Regions from separate parts of the Arthrobacter sp. RT-1 genome, predicted to be linked through region 4. Evidence: riboswitches for the same ligand, from Rfam matches in the RefSeq annotation. Region 4 holds a riboswitch; each other region holds the start of a gene.
The links. Region 4 has a riboswitch for S-adenosylmethionine ahead of DXK94_RS11285 (aminotransferase class V-fold PLP-dependent enzyme). Riboswitches for the same ligand answer to the same signal wherever they lie in the genome.
Positions count from the first base shown of each region.

Region 1: it holds a riboswitch for S-adenosylmethionine, as region 4 does, so the genes downstream of both, DXK94_RS19220 (cobalamin-independent methionine synthase II family protein) here and DXK94_RS11285 (aminotransferase class V-fold PLP-dependent enzyme) in region 4, are expected to answer to the same signal.
Region 2: it holds a riboswitch for S-adenosylmethionine, as region 4 does, so the genes downstream of both, DXK94_RS01760 (DUF1737 domain-containing protein) here and DXK94_RS11285 (aminotransferase class V-fold PLP-dependent enzyme) in region 4, are expected to answer to the same signal.
Region 3: it holds a riboswitch for S-adenosylmethionine, as region 4 does, so the genes downstream of both, DXK94_RS14600 (bifunctional o-acetylhomoserine/o-acetylserine sulfhydrylase) here and DXK94_RS11285 (aminotransferase class V-fold PLP-dependent enzyme) in region 4, are expected to answer to the same signal.

Region 1 is NZ_QRGQ01000040.1:221,867-227,165, reverse strand. Features, by position in the region: gene DXK94_RS19235 (YegP family protein) at 1-251, opposite strand, end outside; gene DXK94_RS19230 (adenylosuccinate synthase) at 561-1,850, opposite strand; gene DXK94_RS19225 (M14 family zinc carboxypeptidase) at 2,110-3,159, opposite strand; SAM riboswitch class I at 3,385-3,491, shown strand; gene DXK94_RS19220 (cobalamin-independent methionine synthase II family protein) at 3,504-4,709, shown strand; partial or broken gene DXK94_RS21565 (uracil-DNA glycosylase) at 4,927-5,299, shown strand, end outside.
Region 2 is NZ_QRGQ01000002.1:78,573-83,871, forward strand. Features, by position in the region: gene DXK94_RS01740 (HNH endonuclease signature motif containing protein) at 1-1,382, opposite strand, end outside; gene DXK94_RS01745 (DUF1905 domain-containing protein) at 1,524-1,841, shown strand; gene DXK94_RS01750 (O-succinylhomoserine sulfhydrylase) at 1,838-3,046, opposite strand; gene DXK94_RS01755 (rhodanese-like domain-containing protein) at 3,047-3,457, opposite strand; gene DXK94_RS01760 (DUF1737 domain-containing protein) at 3,454-3,732, opposite strand; SAM riboswitch class IV at 3,746-3,861, opposite strand; gene opgC (OpgC domain-containing protein) at 4,096-5,299, shown strand, end outside.
Region 3 is NZ_QRGQ01000017.1:41,766-47,064, reverse strand. Features, by position in the region: gene DXK94_RS14600 (bifunctional o-acetylhomoserine/o-acetylserine sulfhydrylase) at 1-1,122, opposite strand, end outside; SAM riboswitch class IV at 1,168-1,283, opposite strand; gene DXK94_RS14595 (VOC family protein) at 1,449-2,087, shown strand; gene DXK94_RS14590 (HNH endonuclease signature motif containing protein) at 2,409-3,959, shown strand; gene DXK94_RS14585 (CPBP family intramembrane glutamic endopeptidase) at 3,999-4,778, opposite strand; gene DXK94_RS14580 (DeoR/GlpR family DNA-binding transcription regulator) at 4,976-5,299, opposite strand, start outside.
Region 4 is NZ_QRGQ01000012.1:26,992-32,290, forward strand. Features, by position in the region: gene aroA (3-phosphoshikimate 1-carboxyvinyltransferase) at 1-1,083, shown strand, start outside; gene DXK94_RS11275 (ribosome small subunit-dependent GTPase A) at 1,067-2,182, shown strand; gene hisN (histidinol-phosphatase) at 2,231-3,043, shown strand; SAM riboswitch class IV at 3,214-3,327, shown strand; gene DXK94_RS11285 (aminotransferase class V-fold PLP-dependent enzyme) at 3,365-4,789, shown strand; gene DXK94_RS11290 (class I SAM-dependent methyltransferase) at 4,884-5,299, shown strand, end outside.

The sequences.
Region 1 (5,299 bases), on a different contig from region 4:
TCGCAGTCAGCCTGGGGCCTCATTGGAGCAACAGCGGGAGCCGCGGCGGAGCTCCTGGTTACTGCCCCGGCAGGGCAGAGATCGGTGACCAGACCGGTACCTGCGCATTCACGGACGGCGGCGATCCCGGCGGCGAGTGCGGACTTGTCCTCAAAAGGCCCGGACACCGCCATCACCGTGCCATCGGGGGCCAGAAGCCGGAACCTGAAAAACGAATCTGAGTCGACAAAAGCTTCGAACTTTCCGGCCATAAGAAATCCTTCCGGTCTGCGGGATCCTGCCCGGCGACATCCTTGTCGCCAGCTGGTCTGTGCGCGGTGCTGCGCATGTTCCCGCGGGTTTGGTCGAACGAATTGGTGATTGCATCACGTGGTGTTGATAAGTCTGTCGTCCAATGACGCAGCCTCACAAGACCAGCCGGGTTAACCCTATGTAAATTGCCATACTTTTGGGAAGACAAACGGCGGGCCACCCACTCGGGTGACCCGCCGTCGTCGTCCCCACCCACTCCCTAGCCTCGCAAGCTCGGCCAGGGAACCCTGCGGGCGTGGGCCCACACGTCAGTCGTTGATAAGGTCGTTCACCACGATGGTCTGGTCACGGTCCGGGCCCACGCCGATGGCGGAGAACCGCGTGCCGGACAGCTTTTCCAGGGCCAGCACGTAGTTGCGGGCGTTCTCGGGCAGGTCAGCAAGGGTGCGGGCACCCGTGATGTCCTCGGTCCAGCCTTCGAAGTATTCGAAGATGGGCTTGGCGTGGTGGAACTCGGTCTGCGTCATGGGCATCTCGTCATGGCGCACGCCGTCCACGTCGTAGGCCACGCACACGGGGATCTGCTCGATGCCGGTGAGGACGTCCAGCTTGGTGACGAAGTAGTCCGTGAAGCCGTTGACCCTGGATGCATGGCGGGCCAGGACGGCGTCGTACCAGCCGCAGCGGCGCGGGCGCCCGGTGTTGACGCCGAATTCCCCGCCGGTCTTCTGCAGGTACATGCCCATCTCGTCGAAAAGCTCGGTGGGGAACGGACCGGCGCCCACGCGTGTGGTGTACGCCTTGATGATGCCGATGGAGCGGGAAATGCGGGTTGGGCCGATGCCGGAACCCACCGAGGCGCCGCCGGCAGTGGGGTTGGAGGAGGTGACGAACGGGTAGGTTCCGTGGTCCACGTCCAGGAATGTTGCCTGGCCGCCTTCCATCAGGACCACCTTGCCCTCATCGAGCGCCGTGTTCAGGACCAGGGTGCTGTCGATGACCAGCGGACGGAGCCGCTCGGCGAAGGAGAGGAAGTACTCCACGATTTCCTCCACCAGGACGCTGCGGCGGTTGTAGACCTTCACCAGCAGTTCGTTCTTCTGGCGCAGGGAGCCCTCCACCTTCTGCCGGAGGATGGACTCGTCAAAGACGTCCTGCACGCGGATGCCCAGCCGGGCCACTTTATCCATGTAGGCCGGGCCGATGCCGCGTCCGGTGGTTCCGATGGCGCGGCTTCCCAGGAACCGCTCGGTCACCTTGTCCAGGACCTGGTGGTACGGGGCCACGAGGTGGGCGTTGGCGGAAACCCGGAGCTTGGAGGTGTCTGCGCCGCGAGCCTGCAGCCCTTCGATTTCCTGGAAGAGTGCTTCGAGGTTCACCACGCAGCCGTTGCCGATAATGGGAACCGCGTTGGGGCTGAGAATGCCTGCCGGCAGCAGCTTGAGTTCGTACTTTTCACCGCCTACGACGACGGTGTGCCCGGCGTTGTTGCCGCCGTTGGGCTTGACGACGTAGTCCACGCGGCCGCCCAGAAGGTCAGTGGCCTTGCCTTTTCCTTCGTCGCCCCACTGGGCTCCTACGATCACAATTGCTGGCATGGGATCCTCCCCCATTCGTTCGGGCTGCCCGGGTCCGGCCATGGAGGTGGCTTGCCCGGTGCGGCGCCGTTCATGAGAATGCCCCGAATGGACCGGCCGTCGCTGGTCCGCGGGACGGGGCAGCGATGCAAGAGTTCCGGGGCTCTTACCACCCAAGTTTAGCCGATGAGCGACTTTGTCCACTCGTTGGGCCGCCGCGGTCCTTCTTGCAGGGTAAAGGACTCCTGCAGGCAAGGACCGCGGCGGGTGGGCGTTATGGCTACTCGCCGTCGGCTTCCTCGCCCGGCCGGGACGTCTGGGTGGCAAGGCTGTCCCAGAAGGAGGTGTCGGCGTCGGCGATGGAGCCGTCCGCAATTGCTGCCGCGGTTGCAGTCAGCGTGGTCACGGTCTGCTGGATCAGGTAACCGTTGCTGCGCAGGCCCAGGGCGACGCCGTCCGCGTAGTGGTCGGACATGCCACGCATTTCGAAGAGCAAGGTTGCGATGCCGTACTCAACGGCAATCCCATTGCGGCTGATGGTTTCGGCGCTGCCGCCCACATACTTGCCCAGGTGGCCCCAGCCGGTGGAGTCGACGTTGTTGAACACCACGGCGCCCAGCTGCTTGGACTTTTCCACCACGGCAGGATCGGCGTTGGGTGTGGTTGGGTAAAGGATGGACCCCGAGACCAGCTTTCCGTCGCGTTCGCTGCGTGTGCCCTGGTGGTGCAGGTCGATCATGTAGTCGATCTTGTGCTGGCGCATCACATTGTTGTGCAGCGCCTGCGTTTCCGGCTGGATCTTGTCCACGTGGTCGCGGTTGAGGTCCACTTCCTCGGCGTTGTAGCGGGTCATGTTGCGGTCACCCTTGGCCAGGTAGTCATCCAGCGGGAAGTTCACGTCCCCCATGGCGCCGTCGGCGTTCAGCATGGGAACGATCAGGATGTTCACGCCGTCCAGGATGTCCTCCGACTTGCCCGTCCCGAGGTGCTTGACGAATTCCAGGGCGCCTTCGGTGGTGAGCTGCTCATTGCCGTGCTGCTGCGTGAGGTACAGGATGGTGGGTTTCGCCGGGTCCGAAATGTACTTGACCAGGTGGATGTCGCGTCCCTTGACGGTCTGCCCGATGACCTCAAGCTCCATGGCGGACTGGCGGGCATCCTGGTCCTTCAGGAAGGAAACCATCTGGTCATAGCTGGCCAGCTTCGAGGTGGTGATTTGGCCGTTACCGTCGTAGTTCGGACCTTCACCCACTGAATGGGCGAGCGGTGCCGGTCCTGCCACAACGGCAAGAGCAAGGGCTCCGGCGGCCAGGGTCCTGAAAGTTGCCACGGTTTTTCTCACGGTGCGTTACCTCTTTCGAGTGCATTAGGTGCGTCCAGCCCGCTATGTCCCCCATTGCCGGCTGTGACATCAGCCAACCAAGCTGGACAGAACCTGTCAATGGACATGACTGGTGTCCGCACCCAGTTATTACGAATCGAAAGCTGTTAACGCGGCGCGACATATGGCGAAGCGAATTTGCCCCCGCCCGCGATGGTGGATTTAAGTGACAGTGAACCATCCGGAGCGGCCAAGAGACCTGGCTCAATGACGCCGCAGCAACCCGTCAGGGCAGGACACGTCCTGCCTGCAGAAGGTGCTACTGCCAGGACCGATGGAAAGGAAAATCCAGCATGTCCCTGAACACCGACCACATCCGCGTTACCCACGCAGGTTCGTTGCCGCGCACGCCCGAGCTCATCGCCGCCAACGCGGCGCGCGAGGAAAACCCGGCCGACGTGGAGGGATACAACGAACTCCTCACCGCTTCCGTTGTGGACCTGGTCCAGCGTCAGCAAAGCCTGGGCATCGATATCCCGAACGACGGCGAGTACGGCCACGCGATGTCCGCCGCTGTGGACTACGGCGCATGGTGGTCCTACTCATTTGCCCGGATGGGCGGCCTGGAACTGGACAATGACGCCACATGGGCCGTTGAGCCGAAGGAATCCGCCCCCGGCAACGTCCAGCTGACGGGATTCATCCACCGCCGCGACCGCGTCCTTTTTGCCGAGGCCTACAACGATCCCACCAGCGGCATCTTCACTGGCGGCGCCAAGCCGTTCCCGAAGGTCACGGGACCGCTGGTGTACACGGGCCAGGACGCGGTGGCCTCGGACGCTGCCAACCTCAAGGCAGGCCTTGCCGCAACCGGATTAAAAGAAGGATTCGTGGCAGCGCTCTCCCCCGGCAGCGCATCACGGATCACCAACGAGTACTACGCCACGGAGGAGGAGTATATCTACGCCTGCGCGGACGTACTCCGCGAGGAGTACAAGGCCATCGTGGACGCCGGCCTCATTTTGCAGATCGATGATCCCTCCATTGCTGAGAACTGGGACCAGATCAGTCCGGAACCCACCGTTGAGGACTACCTCAAGTTCACGCAGATCCGGGTGGAAGCGCTGAACTACGCCCTCCGCGGCCTTCCCGAGGAGCAGGTGCGCTTCCACCTCTGCTGGGGCTCCTGGCACGGCCCCCACACCACCGACCTCCCGTTCGCGGACCTCGTGGACACAATGCTGCAGATCAACGCCGGCGGGTACTCCTTTGAGGCCGCCAACGTTCGCCACGAACACGAGTGGCGGGTGTGGGAGGACACCAAGCTCCCCGAGGGCAAGGTCATCATCCCCGGCATCGTCTCGCACGCCACCAACGTGGTGGAGCACCCGGACCTCGTGGCAGACCGCATTGTCCGTTTCGCCGAGGTAGTGGGCCGCCAGAACGTCATTGCCTCCACGGACTGCGGCCTGGGCGGGCGCGTCCACCCCCAGATCGCCGTCGCCAAGCTTGAAGCACTGGGAGAAGGCGCCCGCCGGGCAACCAAGCGGCTCTGGTAACAGCCGCCCCTTCTCCGCCAGCCAGGACCGCCGGTTCCCTGCTCCACAGTATTGGATGCAGGGGACCGGCGTTTCGTTTCTCCGGGCTTGCTAAACTGGAACAGGCCGACCCGGAATCGGTCCACCCCATCTCAACCGCCGCTCATATGTGGCGCCTTCGTGCGCCCATATCCGCCGGCGGCAGCACCGCCAATCCCCGCAGGAGATCCAGCACTACATGACAGCCCTGGCCCCCGAATCTTTCCATGAGCAGCTCCTGAGCCGCCGCTACGAACCCAATGTTGCCGCCGTCAATGAACTGTGCGATTCCCTGCAGGAGACCCGGCCCGGCACGGTAGTGCCCTACGTCGACCCCATGCATGACGTGGACGAATGCCGCATTATCAGCCTGTTCTCGAACATCGGCGCGGCCGACGAGTCCGGCTTCATCACCCCGGGAGACCAGGACGCCGCTACCCGCATGCTCGGCATCCAGTGGAAGCTGGGCCTTCGCCCCGAGTTCGTCATGCCCTGGAACGTGCACCCCTGGCACGTCCCGGGCGAGGTCAACGGGAAGTTCACCCCGGACCAGATCCAGGCCGGCCTGAAGC
Region 2 (5,299 bases), on a different contig from region 4:
TCGGGCCAAAACCCTTCCGGCCATTGTGGTGGTTCCCAGTCCTGGTGTTCGCTCTTATAGCGACGGCCTGATGGTGAGATCCAGCCGGGTGGTTCGTTTTTGGTGGCCGGGGTGGGTGTCCAGCCGCTGGTGTGCCTGAGGCGGTGGTGTTTGCGGCAGGGCTGACCCAGATTGGATATTCCGGTGGTCCCACCGTGATGCCACGCCAGCAAATGGTCTGCTTCGTTGTCCAACGAGTTGTTGGAACAGCCCGGGAACGGGCACTTCCCGTCCCTCAAGCGCAGCCACCGGCGGATGGCCTTGGTGACCCGGTAGCTGGTGCGGCCGATTTCCAGGGGCGCCCCGTCCCGCGGGTCCACCAGCACCCGGTAAAACGAGCCGGCCCCGTCCGCGACCAGCTTCCGGGCCATCGACGCCGGGATGGGTCCGTGGCCGTCGAGCATCGCCGGTTCATCCGTCAGCCCCATGAGCGAGAACACGGGCACCGTCACCAGGACCTCCGCGTGCGGTGCGCGGACCTCCGCAACCGTACCGCCGGAATCCTGCACGGTCTGCCCGTTGCGCCCGTCCTGTCCGTTGCTGAGGACGGCGTCGGCGAAGATGTCGGCGCAGAGCTGGGGCAGGGTGCGGGACTCGTCCGGGCCCTGCAGTCCCCGGGCCAGGGCGGTGGTGCGGTTCCACATCGCCGACGCGGTGTCGGCAGGCAGGTAGGCGTGGAACCAGGCCATCCCGTCCAGGTCCGGACGGTGTTCCACCCGCCGCTCCGCGACACTCCTGGCGTGGCGCTTCTCGAGGGATTCGGGGTGGTGGCGTTCGCGCCAGGTCCGGGCTTTGTGCCGGAACCGGTGCGGCACCAACTCACCCGGCCCCGCACACCCGGTGGCCGGGTTCGGTGCGTCCGGGCCCAGGAAGTGCGCCTCCAGCGCGGCGGCCCCGGCCCGATCCAGGGTGGCGGTTTCCTCCACCATCGCCTTCGCGTGCGCCCACGACAGGCTCCCGTCCTGCAACCCCGCCAGGGTCAACGGCAAAACATTGGCCAGCACCTGCGACTCGTTCAACAGCACACCGGCAGCCCGCGTACCAATGGTGAGCACACCGGCGACTTCGGCGACCATTGACGCTTCCTGCGCCATCGCCCCGCACGGCACCATGGCCCGCGACGCCACAGCCTTGGCAGCTTCTGCATACCCTGCCGCCAGATGCACCTTCAACGCCGCGGTCCCGGCCTCAATCCGGGCGACCCCGGCGAGCCCGTCCAGGCTCCGATCAGCCTGCTCCCGCAACGGATCAAAGCCCTCACCGGTCCCACGCAGCACAGCACCCAGCTCAGCAAGGGACGCCTCAAGGACCTCCAACGCTTCCAATGCCGCCCTGCCCGCCATAGGAAAACTATGACAGGGGGGTCTGACAAAGCATGGGGCAGCCCATCCAGCCCGGTGGTCAGGGTAACCGGTGTCTGGCCGTTAACTGGCAGGGCCGCCGGTCGTAGCGCGCCGCCAAAGCGACGTGGCATACTCAGGCGCGTGACGCCGTCGTACGAATTCCACGCCGAGGTATGGCTCAATCCCGGCGAAGCGGGCTGGCATTTCGTCACCCTGCCTGCGGACGTGGCGGATGACATCAAGGAGCGGACCGCTGCCAGCAGCAGGGCCTTCGGAGCGGTGAAGGTGACAGCCGATATCGGAGGCCACTCCTGGCAGACCTCGCTGTTCCCCGACACCAAACGCGGCACCTATCTTCTGCCGGTCAAGAAGACCGTCAGGGACAAAGCCGGGATCGGCGCCGGGGACACCGTGGAAGTCCGGCTCGACTTCCAGCCGGACCATGCTCCACAGAACTAGATCTGTTTGAGGGCCTGTTCCAGGTCCCGGATCAGGTCATCGGCGTCCTCAAGCCCCACGGACAGCCGCACCACGCCGTCGCTCAGGCCGATGGCGGCACGGCCTTCCGGCCCCATGGCGCGGTGCGTGGTGGTGGCAGGGTGCGTTATCAGGGACTTGGAATCGCCAAGGTTGTTGGAGATGTCGATGATGCGCAGCCCGTCCAGCAGCGCAAAGGCGGCTTCCTTGCCCGAGCGGCCGCCGGACGGAGCAAGCTCCAAAGTGAGCACCGTACCGCCGGCGCGCATCTGCTTGGCCGCAAGCTCATACTGCGGGTGGGACTTCAGGAGCGGGTACTTCACCCAGCTCACGGCGGGCTGCTGCTCCAACCACTCGGCGAGGCGCAGGGCGGTTGCGGAAGAGTGGTTGACGCGCAGGGACATGGTCTCCAGGCCCTTGGTGAGGACCCACGCGTTGAACGCGGACAGCGACGGCCCGGTGTGGCGCATCAGCTGCTTGACGGGCCCGTCAATGAATTCCTTGGTGCCCAGGATGGCGCCGCCCAGAACCCTGCCCTGGCCGTCAATGTGTTTGGTGCCGGAGTAGACGATAACGTCCGCACCGAGCTGGCCACAGCGCTGCAGCAGGGGAGTGGCAAAGACATTGTCGACGACGACGGTGGCACCCGCGGCGTGCGCGAGTTCGCTGACCGCGGCGATGTCCACGATCTCCTGCATCGGGTTGGACGGCGATTCGAAGAAGACGGCGGTGGTGGGCTGGGACAGGGCCTCACGCCACTGCTCCAGGTCCGGCCCGTCCACGAAGACCGTCTCCACGCCCCAGCGGGGCAGGATTTCGTTCAAAATCACGAAGCAGGACCCGAACAGCGAACGGGCGGCAACAACGCGGTCGCCGGCAGCCAGCAACGCGCCGAGGGCGGTAAAGACGGCGGACATGCCCGACGCCGTCGCAAAGCACGCCTCGGTGCCCTCGAGCAGGCGGAGCCGCTCCTGGAATGTGGCCACCGAGGGGTTGCCGTACCGGGAGTAGACGAAGCGCTCGTCCTCACCCGTGAATGCCCGCTCGGCGGCGGCAGCGGATTCGTACACGAAGCCCGAGTTCAGGAACACGGCCTCGCTGGTTTCCTGGAAGTTGGTGCGGTCCAGCCCACCGCGGACGGCCTGGGTGTCAGGGCTCCAGCCGGCGGCGTCGTTATTGAAGGTCACTTAGTTCTTTCCCAGGTTGGTTGGCAGGCCGCGGTTCTTCCAGCCGTTGACGGTGCGTTCGCCGTAGCGGTCCGGCTCACCCTCGAAGCCCTCCAGGACGTTGTACGAGGTGAAACCGGCCTGGGTGGCGGCGATGGCCGCGGAGATGGAGCGCTGGCCGGAGCGGCAGATGAACAGCAGCTCGGTCCCGTTGTCCTCCGGCGCCTGCTGGCTCAGGTCTTTGATGAAATCGGGGTTGGGAATGCCGCCCGGGAACGTCCACTGGATGAACAGGGGATCATTGTCAGTGGCCTTGGTGTCCGGAATGCCGATGTGGGCCCATTCGCCCTCGGTGCGCACATCCACCAGGATGGCGCCCTGCTCCAGCTTGGCCCAGGCCTCCTCAGGCGTCAGGTCTCCTGCGTAGCTCATGCGTGGCCCTCGCCGTCGAACTCGAGGTCCTCGGTGCCTGACTCCAGGTTGTCAACAGCAGTGGCGACGGCGGCATCAGCCGAAGCGATGGCCGCCGGCAGGACCAGGGCCTGGGCAACGATGACGCTGCTGCCATTGAACGTTGCTGCCGGGCTGCCGTGCAGGACATAGCCCTCGGCCAGGGCGGTGGAAATCCGTTCACAGAAAGACCTGTCATCCGGGCCGGTGACAAGCCGGTACGACAGTCTCTCTTCAGGGGCAGGTGCGTCAGACACGACGGATCTCCTTCTCTCACGCTTGCAGCTCGAATCGGTCGATATGCCGAGTATTCACCTGAGGCACCCCGCCGCGAAAGGGAGGGTTGCCGACCGGCCAGTCAGGGCTTGGCGCCGGTACTCATTACTCCCCAAAAACGTAACATCTGGCACGCGGAGCCGCACCGCCGCCGTCGTCATGTTCCGTAACTGAACGGTCCGGGCCGTGGTGGGCGACGATGCGCACCTCAGCAAGGGAACGTCCGACGGCGGCATCGCCGCAGGTGGGCGGGCGTTCCTTACCGTCCGCCAGGCCTGCGTCCGGATAGAGTTCACGTGGGGCATCGCCCCGTCACCAGGTCATCAGCAGGGGGTCCCATCAGCATGCGTACAGCCGTGCCTCGAGTCCGCGCCGGGTCATCCACCGTGCCCCTCCACCGGAAAACGCTGGCACTCCTCGCCGTGGTGCTGATGGCCCTCATCGCCGTAGTGCTCCCCGCCGGGCCCGCGCAGGCCGCACGGAGCTTTCCGGAAGAGGGGAAGCCGCTGCTGGGCGCAGTCCTTGAATGGGGCGAGGATACCGCCGCCGATTTTGCGGGCCGCTTGGGTGCGTCACCGGCCGTTTTTGGCCATGACATCACCTTTCCCTACCGTCCATCCGAGCAGGACGACATTGAGGGCTTCCTGGAGCAGTCCTCGCTGCAGGGCGCCCACGCGATGCTCACGGTGAAACCGACGGTGCCGCTGGATCAGATTGACGGCGCGGCCGCGAAAGCCTTCGCCGGCGAGGTGCGGGAGCTTGCTTCCACCTTCAAGGGCCAGCTGCTGATCCGGTTTGCCCCGGACATGAACGCAAGCTGGGTTGAATGGGGACAGCAGCCCGCTGCCTACCGCGCAGCGTTCCAGGCCGTGACGGCGGCGTTCCGGGAGGCTGACGGCGGCACGGTGATGGTCTGGGAACCGTACCTGGGCACGGACTATCCGTTCGGCCGGAACCGGAACGCGCCTGCGCAGGGAAGTGAAGGGTTCGCGCTGCTTGACACCAACGGTGACGGCCAGTGGGACGGCGGAGACTCAGCCTACGCCCCCTACTATCCCGGGGACGATGCCGTGGATTGGGTGGGCCTGACGGCCTATCACGACGACACAGCCGGCGGTGCGGCGGTCAATACCGTCCCCCGCGCGGGGGAGCTGCAGGAGATGCTGACGGCCTCCGGCGGGGAAAACTTCTACGCCACCTATTCGGAGGGGCGCGACAAGCCGTTCCTCCTGCAGACCGCCGCGTTTTACAGCCCGGCTTCCGGTGGAGCCCCGGAAGCGGACATCAAAACGAGCTGGTGGGACCAGGTGGTGGGGACGGCCACTGATGCCGGGTTCCGCATGACAGGGGCGGTGGTGTGGGATGAGCGGACCAGTACCCGGGATACCGGAGTGGCAAGCATCGACTGGCTGCTCACCGGAAACCCGGGCATCGCCAAGGCCGCCCTGGGCAGGCTGGAAGCGTCCCCCATTGTCACCGGCCCCGTCACCGAGGTCAGCTCCGGCAGTGCGTTCGTGCGGGCCAACACCCTCACCGGGGCGGCTGCGT
Region 3 (5,299 bases), on a different contig from region 4:
CGAGTGCAGCTCCAGGGCGTCCACGAACCGTTTGCCGGCCTCGGCACCCCCGGCCAGGTTGAAGGACACAATGGCACCGGTCCCCTTCGGTCCGTACTTTCGGCCGCGCTCGTACCAGGGGCTCGAGGGAAGGCCCGCGTAGGCGACGGATTCGACGTCGTCACGCGCTTCCAGCCAGCGGGCAACCTCCGCGGCGTTGGCCACGTGGCGTTCCACGCGGAGACTCAGCGTCTCCAGACCCTGGGCGATCAGGAAGGCGTTGAACGGCGAAACAGCAGAGCCCAGGTCCCGCAGGAGCTGGACGCGTGCCTTAAGGATGTAGGACAGGTTGGCGCCCAGGGCGCCGCCCTCCCCGAGGTCACGCCCATAGACCAGCCCGTTGTAGGTGGGGTCCGGGGTGTTGAAGCCGGGGAACCGCTCCGGGTCCTTGCTGAAGTCGAACTTGCCCGAGTCCACGATGACGCCGGCGATGGCTGAGCCGTGGCCGCCGAGGTACTTCGTGGCTGAGTGGACCACGATATCCGCGCCCCACTCGAGCGGACGGATCAGGTACGGCGTGGACAGCGTGTTGTCCACGATCAACGGCACACCTGCCTCGTGGGCGGCCTGGGAGACGCCTTCGATGTCCAGGACATCCTGCCGCGGATTGGACACCACCTCGGCAAAGAAGAGCTTGGTGTTCGGCTGCACGGCGGCGCGCCACTGGGCCAGGTTGTCCGGATCCGCCACGAACGTGACGCTGATGCCGAACTTCTTCAGGGTGTGGGCGAAGAGGTTGTAGGTTCCGCCGTAAAGGCTGGGGCTCGCGACAATATGGTCGCCGGCCTCGGCAATGTTCAGGACAGCGAAGGTCTCGGCTGCCTGTCCGGAGCTGAGCAGCAGGGCTGCCAGGCCGCCTTCGAGGCTGGCAATCCGTTGCTCCACCGCGTCCTGGGTCGGGTTGCCGATGCGCGTGTAGATGGGCGCCAGTTCCGCCAGCGCAAACCGGTTCGCGGCGCTTTCCGCGCTGGGGAACACAAAGGACGTAGTCTGGTAAATGGGCAGCGCACGGGCGCCGGTGGCGCTGTCCGGTTCCTGTCCGGCGTGGATCTGGCGGGTTTCGAAGGACCATCCGTTGGACATTCAAGGCTCCTTTGACATGGGCCCGGGGCGGGCTGGGAGCACCACGGGCCGCGCTTGCCATCCGGCCGTTGCCGGACAGCCAGGTCCTCACCCGGGGCACCCCACCGCGGATGGAGGGTTGCCGGCCAGCGAGCCGGGGCTTGGCGCTGGCGCTCATGACCTGAGCTCAGTGTAGGAACATTGCCGGCTGGCCGGACAGCATTGTGACGAACATAGTCCTGCAGGTTTCGCCGCCTGAAGGTGGCCCGTGAAGGGGTTGACCTCGGAAAATCCCAGTAAGGCAACCCTTAGCTGAGAGCCCGATCACAAAGTGCCAAGATGTTGGCATGCGCATGGATCACGTCTCTTACGCCTGTGAACACGATGGCCTCGCGGCCACTACCGAACGTATTTCCTCTGCCCTCGGCGTTGAGGCAGTGAAAGGCGGGGTACACCCCCGGTTCGGAACCCGGAATATGATCATCCCGCTCGCGGGACACAAATACCTCGAGGTGGTGGAGGTCCTGGACCACCCCGCATCGGACAAGGCACCCTTCGGGCAGGCAGTACGTGCCCGCTCGGCGGCCGGCGGCGGATGGATGGGCTGGTGCGTCGAAGTGGACGACCTCGCCCCCTTCGAAGAACGCCTCGGACGCTCCGCCGTGAACGGCAACCGGAAATTCCCGGACGGCCGTGAACTGGTGTGGAAGCAGATCGGCATCCTGGGGCTCATTGCCGACCCCCAGGTTCCGTACATGCTCAAGTGGGAGGGCGACCCCTCCCTGCACCCGTCCAACGCCTACGACAGCAACGTCAAGATGAGCTGCCTCACCATTGCCGGTTCGGCTGCCCGGGTCACCGAGTGGCTGGGCGAACCGGTGGAGAAGCCGCTGGAAGACGTGGCCGTGGAGTGGGTGGCGCCACACGGGACGCCGGGCATTCTGTCAGTTACGTTCGAAACCGCCAGCGGAGCCGTCACAATCTGACCTCCTGCTGCGTGGTCCGGTGCTGCCGGATCACGCAGGGGCACCCCCCTTGGGTTCCCTGTCCGACCATCTTCGGCCGCCATCAGCATGTGACAACGAAGTCACCTGCCGATGGCGGCCGAATCCATTTCCTGGCGTGCCCGGTCTTGGTTTGCCGGTTCCTTGGTTTGCCGGGTTCTTGGTTTGCCGGGTTCTTGGTTTGCCGGGTTCTTGGTTTGCCGGGTTCCAGACGGTCGCAGACAGCAAGGGTGGAATGCGTGCTGGACCCGGCATGCTGAAATCCCTCGGTGCTTTGTCAGACCCCCCTGTCATAGTTTTCCTATGGCAAGCAGGGCGGCATTGGAAGCGTTGGAGGTCCTTGAGGCGTCCCTTGCTGAGCTGGGTGCTGTGCTGCGTGGGACCGGTGAGGGTTTTGATCCGTTGCGGGAGCAGGCTGATCGGAGCCTGGACGGGCTCGCCGGGGTCGCCCGGCTTGAAGCACGGACCGCGGCGTTGAAGGTGCATCTTGCGGCAGGGTATGCAGAAGCTGCCAAGGCTGTGGCGTCACGGGCCATGGTGCCGTCCGGGGCGATGGCGCAGGAAGCGTCGATGGTCGCGGAGGTCGCGGGTGTGTTGACTATTGGTGCGCGGGCTGCCGGTGTGCTGCTGGAGCAGTCGCAGGTGCTGGCCAATGTTTTGCCGTTGACCTTGGCGGGGTTGCAGGACGGTAGCTTGTCGTGGGCGCACGCGAAGGCCATGGTGGAGGAAACCGCCACCCTGGATCGGGCCGGGGCCGCCGCGCTGGAGGAGCATTTCCTGGGCCCGGACGCACCGAACCTGGCCACCGGGTGTGCGGGGCCGGGTGAGTTGGTGCCGCACCGGTTCCGGCACAAGGCCCGGATCTGGCGCGAACGCCACCACCCCGAATCCCTTGAAAAACGCCACGCCAAAAGTGTCGCGGAGCGGCGGGTCGAACACCGTCCGGACCAGGACGGGATGGCCTGGTTCCACGCCTACCTCCCTGCCGATACCGCGTCGGCGATGTGGAACCGCACCACCGCCCTGGCCCGGGGACTGCAGGGCCCGGACGAGTCCCGGACCCTGCCTCAGATCTGCGCCGACATCTTCGCCGACGCCGTCCTCAGCAACGGACAGAACGGGCAGCACGGGCAGACCGTGCAGGATTCCGGCGGTACTGTTGCGGAGGTCCGTATTCCGCACGCGGAGGTCCTGGTTACGGTGCCCGTGTTCTCGCTTATGGGTCTGACGGATGAACCGGCGATGCTCGACGGCTACGGCCCGATCCCGGCGTCGATGGCGCGGAAGTTGGTGGCGGACGGTGCTGGCTCGTTTTATCGGGTGCTGGTGGATCCGCGGGACGGGGCGCCGCTGGAAATCGGGCGCACCAGCTACCGGGTTACGAAGGCTATCCGGCGGTGGCTGCGTATGAGGGACGGGAAGTGCCCGTTCCCGGGCTGTTCCAACAACTCCCTGGACAACGAAGCTGACCATTTGTTGGCGTGGCATCACGGCGGGACCACCGGGATCAGCAACCTGGGCCAGCCCTGCCCGAAGCACCACCGCCTGAAGCACACCAGTGGTTGGACACCCACCCCGGCCACCAAAAACGAACCACCCGGCTGGATTTCACCAGCAGGCCGAAGATACAAAAGCGAACACCAGGACTGGGAACCACCACAATGGCCGGATCAACTCAGGCGCGAGCTGCATCGGAAGCGGAAACGGAGACAACTTTCACGGCGGAAGCGAAACGTGCACCGGCCGCGGTCATTGACCAAGGGTGGTCCCTACGGCTACCCGGACCTTTGCTACATCGGGCTGTCCCCGGGTGAGGAAGGCCTGTTGCGTGTCCTGCACGGGACCGGAAACTGAGCAACGGCCCGCTTGTGCCCCGCCCGTCGTCGTGCCCGCCTAGCCCAGGCCCACGGACCTTCCAAAAAGGCTGAAGCCGACAAAAGCGACGATGTCCAGCAACGCATGTGCAATGACCAGGGGCATGACGCGCTTGGTCCGGGTGTAGAGCCACGCGAAGACAATACCCATGACCACATTGCCGATGAACGGCCCGAAGCCCTGGTACAGGTGGTAGCTTCCACGCAGGAGCGCGCTGGCGGCAATGGACAGCGGCACGCTCCAGCCAAACTTGCCGAAGCGGTTCAGCAGGTAGCCCACCACGATGACTTCCTCCACCACGGCATGCCGGATGGCGGACAGGATCAGAACCGGCACCGTCCACCAGTAGGCGTCCAGCGCACTGGGAATGATCGCGGTGGTTATCCCCAGCGCCCGGCCCGCGGCGTAGAGGCCGAGCGACGGGATGCCGATCAGGGCCGCCAACCCCACCCCCTGCATCATGTCCATTCCCGGCCGCGCAAAATTGAAGCCCAGCTTCCGGAAGGCTGAGCCCTGATTGCCAACATCTCCGGACGCCGCCTGCCGCTGGTCAGTGAGGAAATAGATCACCAGCAGCACAGGAACCAGCGCGAAAATGATGTCCAGCAACTGGTAGGTCAGGTCAAAATACTCGCGTGTACTCTGGGAGCGGTTCAGCGTTGAGGTGCCCTCGGCCAGCGGCGCACGGGTCATCTTGTCCAGGAGCTGCACCACGGAGTACACGGCGGACTGGCCAAGGGAGAGGCCCAGTACAATCCAGACTTCGAACTTCAGGCGGCGGCGGGAGGGAACCAACATGTACCCATCTTGCCTGCAGTTGCTGGGTCAAGCCTGACCGAGCAATCCACGCGTGGCGCCGGCGGTATTCGGAGGGCGGTGTGCAGGCCTGCCGTATCCAGGCCGGAGGTATTGAGGCTGGGGATATTCAGGCCGGGGATATTCAGGCGGGATATTCAGGCCGGGGATATTCAGGCCTGCCGTATTGAGCCGGGAGTTCAGCTGGGCGCGACGATAACTTCGGTGCCATTGGCCTCGAAGGCCGCCTTGTCCCGCGGCGAGATCCCGGCATCCGTAATCAGCCGGGTGAAGTTGTACCCGTCCATGGTGGCAAAGGCCCGGACGCCCACCTTGGAAGAATCAGCCAGGACATAGGAAACCCGTGCCCGGCTCGCGAGCAGCGCGTTGACGGATGCCTCCCCCTCGCCGGTGTTCGTTGGCCCCACTTCCGGGTCGATGCCGTTGACCCCGATGAAGGCGATGTCCAGCACTACCTTCTGCATGATGATGTCCGTGTAGGGGCCCACCAGCTCGTAGGACCG
Region 4 (5,299 bases):
AGGATCGACTGCGGCCTCGCGGGCACGGTGATGCGGTTCGTCCCGCCGCTCGCGGCCCTCCGCAACGGGGACAGCGTGTTCGACGGCGATCCGCACGCCCGCAAGCGGCCAATGGGAACCATCATCGAAGCGCTCAAGGCGCTGGGGGTGGGCGTATCCGCGGAAGGCGGCGGCGCCCCGGCGTCTCTGCCGTTCGTGGTGGAAGGCACCGGGGAAGTCCGCGGCGGCCACCTGGTCATCGACGCGAGCGCTTCCTCCCAGTTTGTCTCCGCGCTTCTGCTGGTGGGGGCGCGGTTCACCGAGGGCCTCCACCTGGAGCACGTGGGCAAGCCGGTGCCCAGCCTGGACCACATCAACATGACGGTCGCCGTCCTCCGTGGCGCCGGCGTGTCCGTTGATGATTCAGTCCCCAACCACTGGGTTGTCTCACCGGGGCCCATCCGCGCTTTTGACCAGCGGATTGAGCAGGACCTTTCGAATGCCGGGCCGTTCCTCGCGGCAGCACTGGCTTCGGGCGGAACGGTCCGGATCCCGGGCTGGCCTGAGCAGACACAGCAGGTGGGTGACCTCTGGCGCAGCATCCTGGCCGAGATGGGCGCCGAGGTGACGCTGTCGGACGGCGTCCTGACGGTCACCGGCGGTTCGGAGATCAAGGGCGCCGACTTCGCCGATACCAGCGAGCTGGCGCCCACAGTGGCGGCACTGTGCGCCCTGGCCACCGGCCCCTCCCGGCTGAGCGGCATTGCCCACCTGCGCGGACACGAGACGGACCGCCTGGCCGCGCTGGTGACAGAGATCAACCGCCTTGGCGGTGACGCCGAGGAGACCAGCGACGGCCTGGTCATCCGCCCCGCACGGCTGCACGCCGGCGTCGTACGCAGCTATGCGGACCACCGCATGGCTACCGCGGGGGCCATCCTGGGCCTGGCTGTCGAAGGGGTGCAGGTGGAGGATATTGCCACCACGGCGAAGACCATGCCTGATTTCCCGCGGCTGTGGGCGGACATGCTTGCCCAGGGCGGCGCATCCGAAAAGGAGGCCGACGCCGGGGCGGAAGGTTCCAGCGGTGGCGCGGCGAACTGACTCGTGGGACGAATCGGACGTCCGCATCCGGCCCAGCAAGAAGGGCTCCCGGCCCCGCACGAAGGACCGGCCCAGCCATGACGACGCCGTCACGGGCCGCATCATCACCGTGGACCGGGGCCGCTACACCGCCGTGGTGGGCGAAGATTCCGGCAACGAACGCACGGTGATTGCCGCGCGGGCCCGCGAGCTGCGGCGCTCCCCCGTGGTGGCCGGTGACTTCGTTTCACTGGTGGGGGACGTCTCCGGCGAACCCGATACCCTGGCCCGGCTGGTGAAAATCCAGGACCGGAAGACCCTCCTGCGGCGCAGCGCCGATGACACCGACCCTGTGGAGCGGGCCGTGGTGGCAAACGCGGACCAGCTGGTGATCGTGGTGGCGGCAGCCAATCCCGAGCCGCGCACCGGCTTCATCGACCGGGCGCTGGTGGCAGCATACGACGCCGGCATCGAGCCGATCCTGCTCGTCACCAAGGCCGACGTCAAGGACCCGGCGGAGCTGCTGTCCAACTACACGCACCTGGACTTCCCGGTGATCATCAGCCGCACCGCCGATATGAAGGCGTCCGGCATCGATGCGCGGTCCGACGACGGGCTGTCCGCCCGGCTGGACAGCGCAGCGGTCGCCGAACTCAGGGCCCACCTCGACGGGAAGGTCACGGTCATGCTGGGGCACTCCGGCGTCGGGAAGTCGACCATGGTCAACGCGCTTACGGGTGCGGAAAGGGCCACCGGCGGAGTGAATGCGGTGACCGGGCGGGGCCGGCACACATCGTCGTCGGCCCTGGCTCTGCGGCTTGCGGACGCCCCTCCCGGCAGCTGGATCATCGACACCCCGGGCATCCGGTCCTTCGGACTGGCGCACGTGGATCCGGACCGGATCCTGCGGTCCTTCCCGGACCTATCGCCGGGCATCGATGACTGCGAACGCGGCTGCAAGCACACTGCCACGGCGGTGGACTGCGGCCTGGACGCCTGGGTGGCCGGAGGCCATGCGGGTCCCACCGGCGAAGCCCGGCTTGCGTCCCTGCGGAGACTCCTCGGAGCGGATCCGCGCATGGAAGCGCAGGAGACCAAGGAGCTCGGCAGCGTCAACTGACAACGCCGATCTCCCAGCAGAACCGCCCGCAGACGGTAGTTTGGAACCATGATCCAACCCGCTTCGAGCTACAACGATGACCTGCGCCTGGCCCACGTCCTGGCCGACTCCGTGGATGACCAGACCATGAGCCGCTTCAAGGCACTGGACCTCCACGTGGAGACCAAGCCTGACCTGACGCCGGTCACCGATGCGGACAAGGCAGCGGAGGAAGCCATCCGCGGCCAGCTCTCCCGTTCCCGTCCACGGGACGCAGTACTCGGTGAGGAGTTTGGCAGCACCGGCCACGGCTCGCGCAGGTGGATCATCGATCCCATCGACGGCACCAAGAATTTTGTCCGCGGCGTGCCCGTGTGGGCAACCCTTATTGCCCTCGTTGACGAGGGCGAGCCGGTAGTTGGCGTGGTCAGTGCCCCGGCACTGGGCAAGCGATGGTGGGCGGCCAAGGGCATGGGCGCCTACATGGGCCGTTCACTTGCCGCGGCCACCCGGTTGCGGGTGTCCGACGTCTCCAGCCTGTCCGACGCTTCACTGTCATATTCCAGCCTGGGCGGATGGAAGGAACGCGGAAACCTTGACGAGTTCCTTGGCCTGACCGAGGACGTCTGGCGGACCCGCGCCTTTGGCGACTTCTGGTCCTATTGCATGGTGGCAGAAGGGTCGGTGGACATCGCCTGCGAACCCGAGCTCAACCTCTACGACATGGCGGCCCTGGTACCGATCGTGGTGGAGGCGGGTGGCCGCTTCACGTCGCTGGAGGGCGAGGACGGTCCGTTCGGCGGCAACGCCCTGGCCACCAACTCCATCCTGCACTCCGAGGTGCTGCAGCGGTTGAACCCGGGCCTCGACGACCTTCTCTGACCCCGGCCCCAACACCACCTGACCGAAGAATCGACGGCGGGCGCCCCGAAAGGAGGCGCCCGCCGTCGTTTTCTTCGGCTAGATACGCCTTTTGCGACGGCGCGTAACAAAAGCCTTAACAATTGCGCCGGCTTCAAACCTGGCCGCCCCATGTTCTACGCTCTTAACCAGGTCACGAGTGCCAGCGCAAAACCCCGGTTTGCTGGCCGGCAACCCTCCATTCGCGGTGGGGTGCCCCGGGTGACGACCAGGCCGGTCCGGAGCGGATGCGGCAAGCGCGGATTCCTCTATGCCGGAGTCCTGTTCTGAAGTGAGGTCTCTGTGACAACTGCCACCGTCTCCCCCAACGCCGACATCACCACCAAAGCTGCAACGGCCCTCGACGCGCGCCAGGCGATCGCCGGCCGCCCCCTCGCCGCCGTCACCGGCGCGGAAATCCAGGCGCCCCTGATCGCCGGCGGGCATGTCCGGTACGCCAACCTCGACTATGGCGCGTCTGCCCCCGCCCTCTCGGTGGTGTCCGCCTACCTCAACGAGATCCTGCCGTACTACGCCAGCGTCCACCGCGGCGCCGGGTACGCCTCGCAAATCAGCACCTCCGTGTACGAGAACGCCCGCAGCATCGTCCGCGATTTCGTGGGCGGCCGGCCGGATGATTCCGTCATCTTCACCAGGAACACCACGGACTCACTCAACCTGCTGGCCGGCTGCCTGCCCGTCGCTGACGGACGCCATGCCGGTGACGTCCTGTACCTGGACATCGAGCACCACGCCAACCTGCTGCCCTGGCAGGGAGTACCCCACCGCAGCATCGTTGCCGCCGACACCATCGCGGGAACCATCGAGGCCGTCCGCGCTGAGCTGGAGCAGGGCGGCGTGAGCCTGCTGGCAATCACCGGTGCCTCAAACGTCACCGGCGAGATCCTTCCCGTCCGCGCCCTGGCAACGCTCGCCCACCAGCACGGCGCACGGATCGTGGTCGATGCCGCCCAGCTGGCGCCGCACCGCCGCATTGACATCAGCGCGGACGACGTCGACTACGTCGCGTTCTCCGGCCACAAGCTCTACGCGCCCTTCGGCGCCGGTGTCCTGGTGGGACGCCCTGACTGGCTCGACGCCGGTGTTCCACACCTTGCCGGCGGCGGCGCCGTCAAGGAAGCAAGGCTCGACGGCGTCAGCTGGGCAACAGGCCCCGCCCGCCACGAGGGCGGCTCCCCCAACGTCCTGGGCGCGGCCACCCTTGCCCGCGCCACCCAGGTCATCGCCGGGTTGGACCAGGACCGCTGGCACGCGCACGAGTCCGCCATCCGCTCGTTCCTGGTGGAGGGCCTGCAGGACATCGACGGGGTCACGGTCCACCAGATCTTCAAAGACACCAACGCGGACACGGACACCATCGGTGTGGTCAACTTTTCCGTCGAGGGCTACGACGCAGGGCTCGTTGCCGCGTACCTTTCCGCTGAGCACGGGGTGGGGCTGCGGGACGGGCGCTTCTGCGCGCATCCGCTGCTGAAGCGGCTGGGGCTTCCCTCCGGGTCCCTTCGTGCCAGCTTCGGCCTCGGTTCCAGGCTCGAGGATGCCGAGCGGCTCCTGGCAGGCATCGCCACCCTCCGCCGCGACGGGCTGGGCTGGGACTATGTGGTGGACGCCGGCCGCTGGGTTCCCGCGAACGACACCCGCACCTACCCGCACTGGGCTCCGAACACGCCGGGAACCGCGGGGGCTGCTCCCTGCATTGACGACTGACCGTCGCCAGCGGCTGACCGGCCGTGCCCTGCTGCCGGACCCGGATGCGGTAAATTCGGAGGATACCGCAGGGCATTAGTGAAGGAGGCCGCAGGTGGTTCGGGGTGGCCCCAGGCTTGATCATGGGCGGCGCCGGGAGCTCGGCCAGAGCTTCCAGGACGGCGGCAAGCATTACCAGCGGGTCCGGCCCGGGTATCCTGCGGAATCGGCGCAATGGCTCGTTCCTGCCGGAGCCCGTGACGCGCTGGACGTTGGCGCCGGCACCGGCAAATTCACCGAACTCCTGCTGGCCGCTGGGCTGGCCGTGACCGCCGTCGATCCATCCGCAGACATGCTGGGACAGCTGACGGCGCACTATCCGGACGCCACGGCCGTCCTGGGCACCGCGGAGGCGACGGGCCTGCCGGCGGCGGCGTTCGACGTCGCCACCGTTGCCCAGGCCTGGCACTGGTGCGATCCCCTCGCGGCGAGCACGGAACTGGCCCGTGTACTCCGCCCGCACGGAACGCT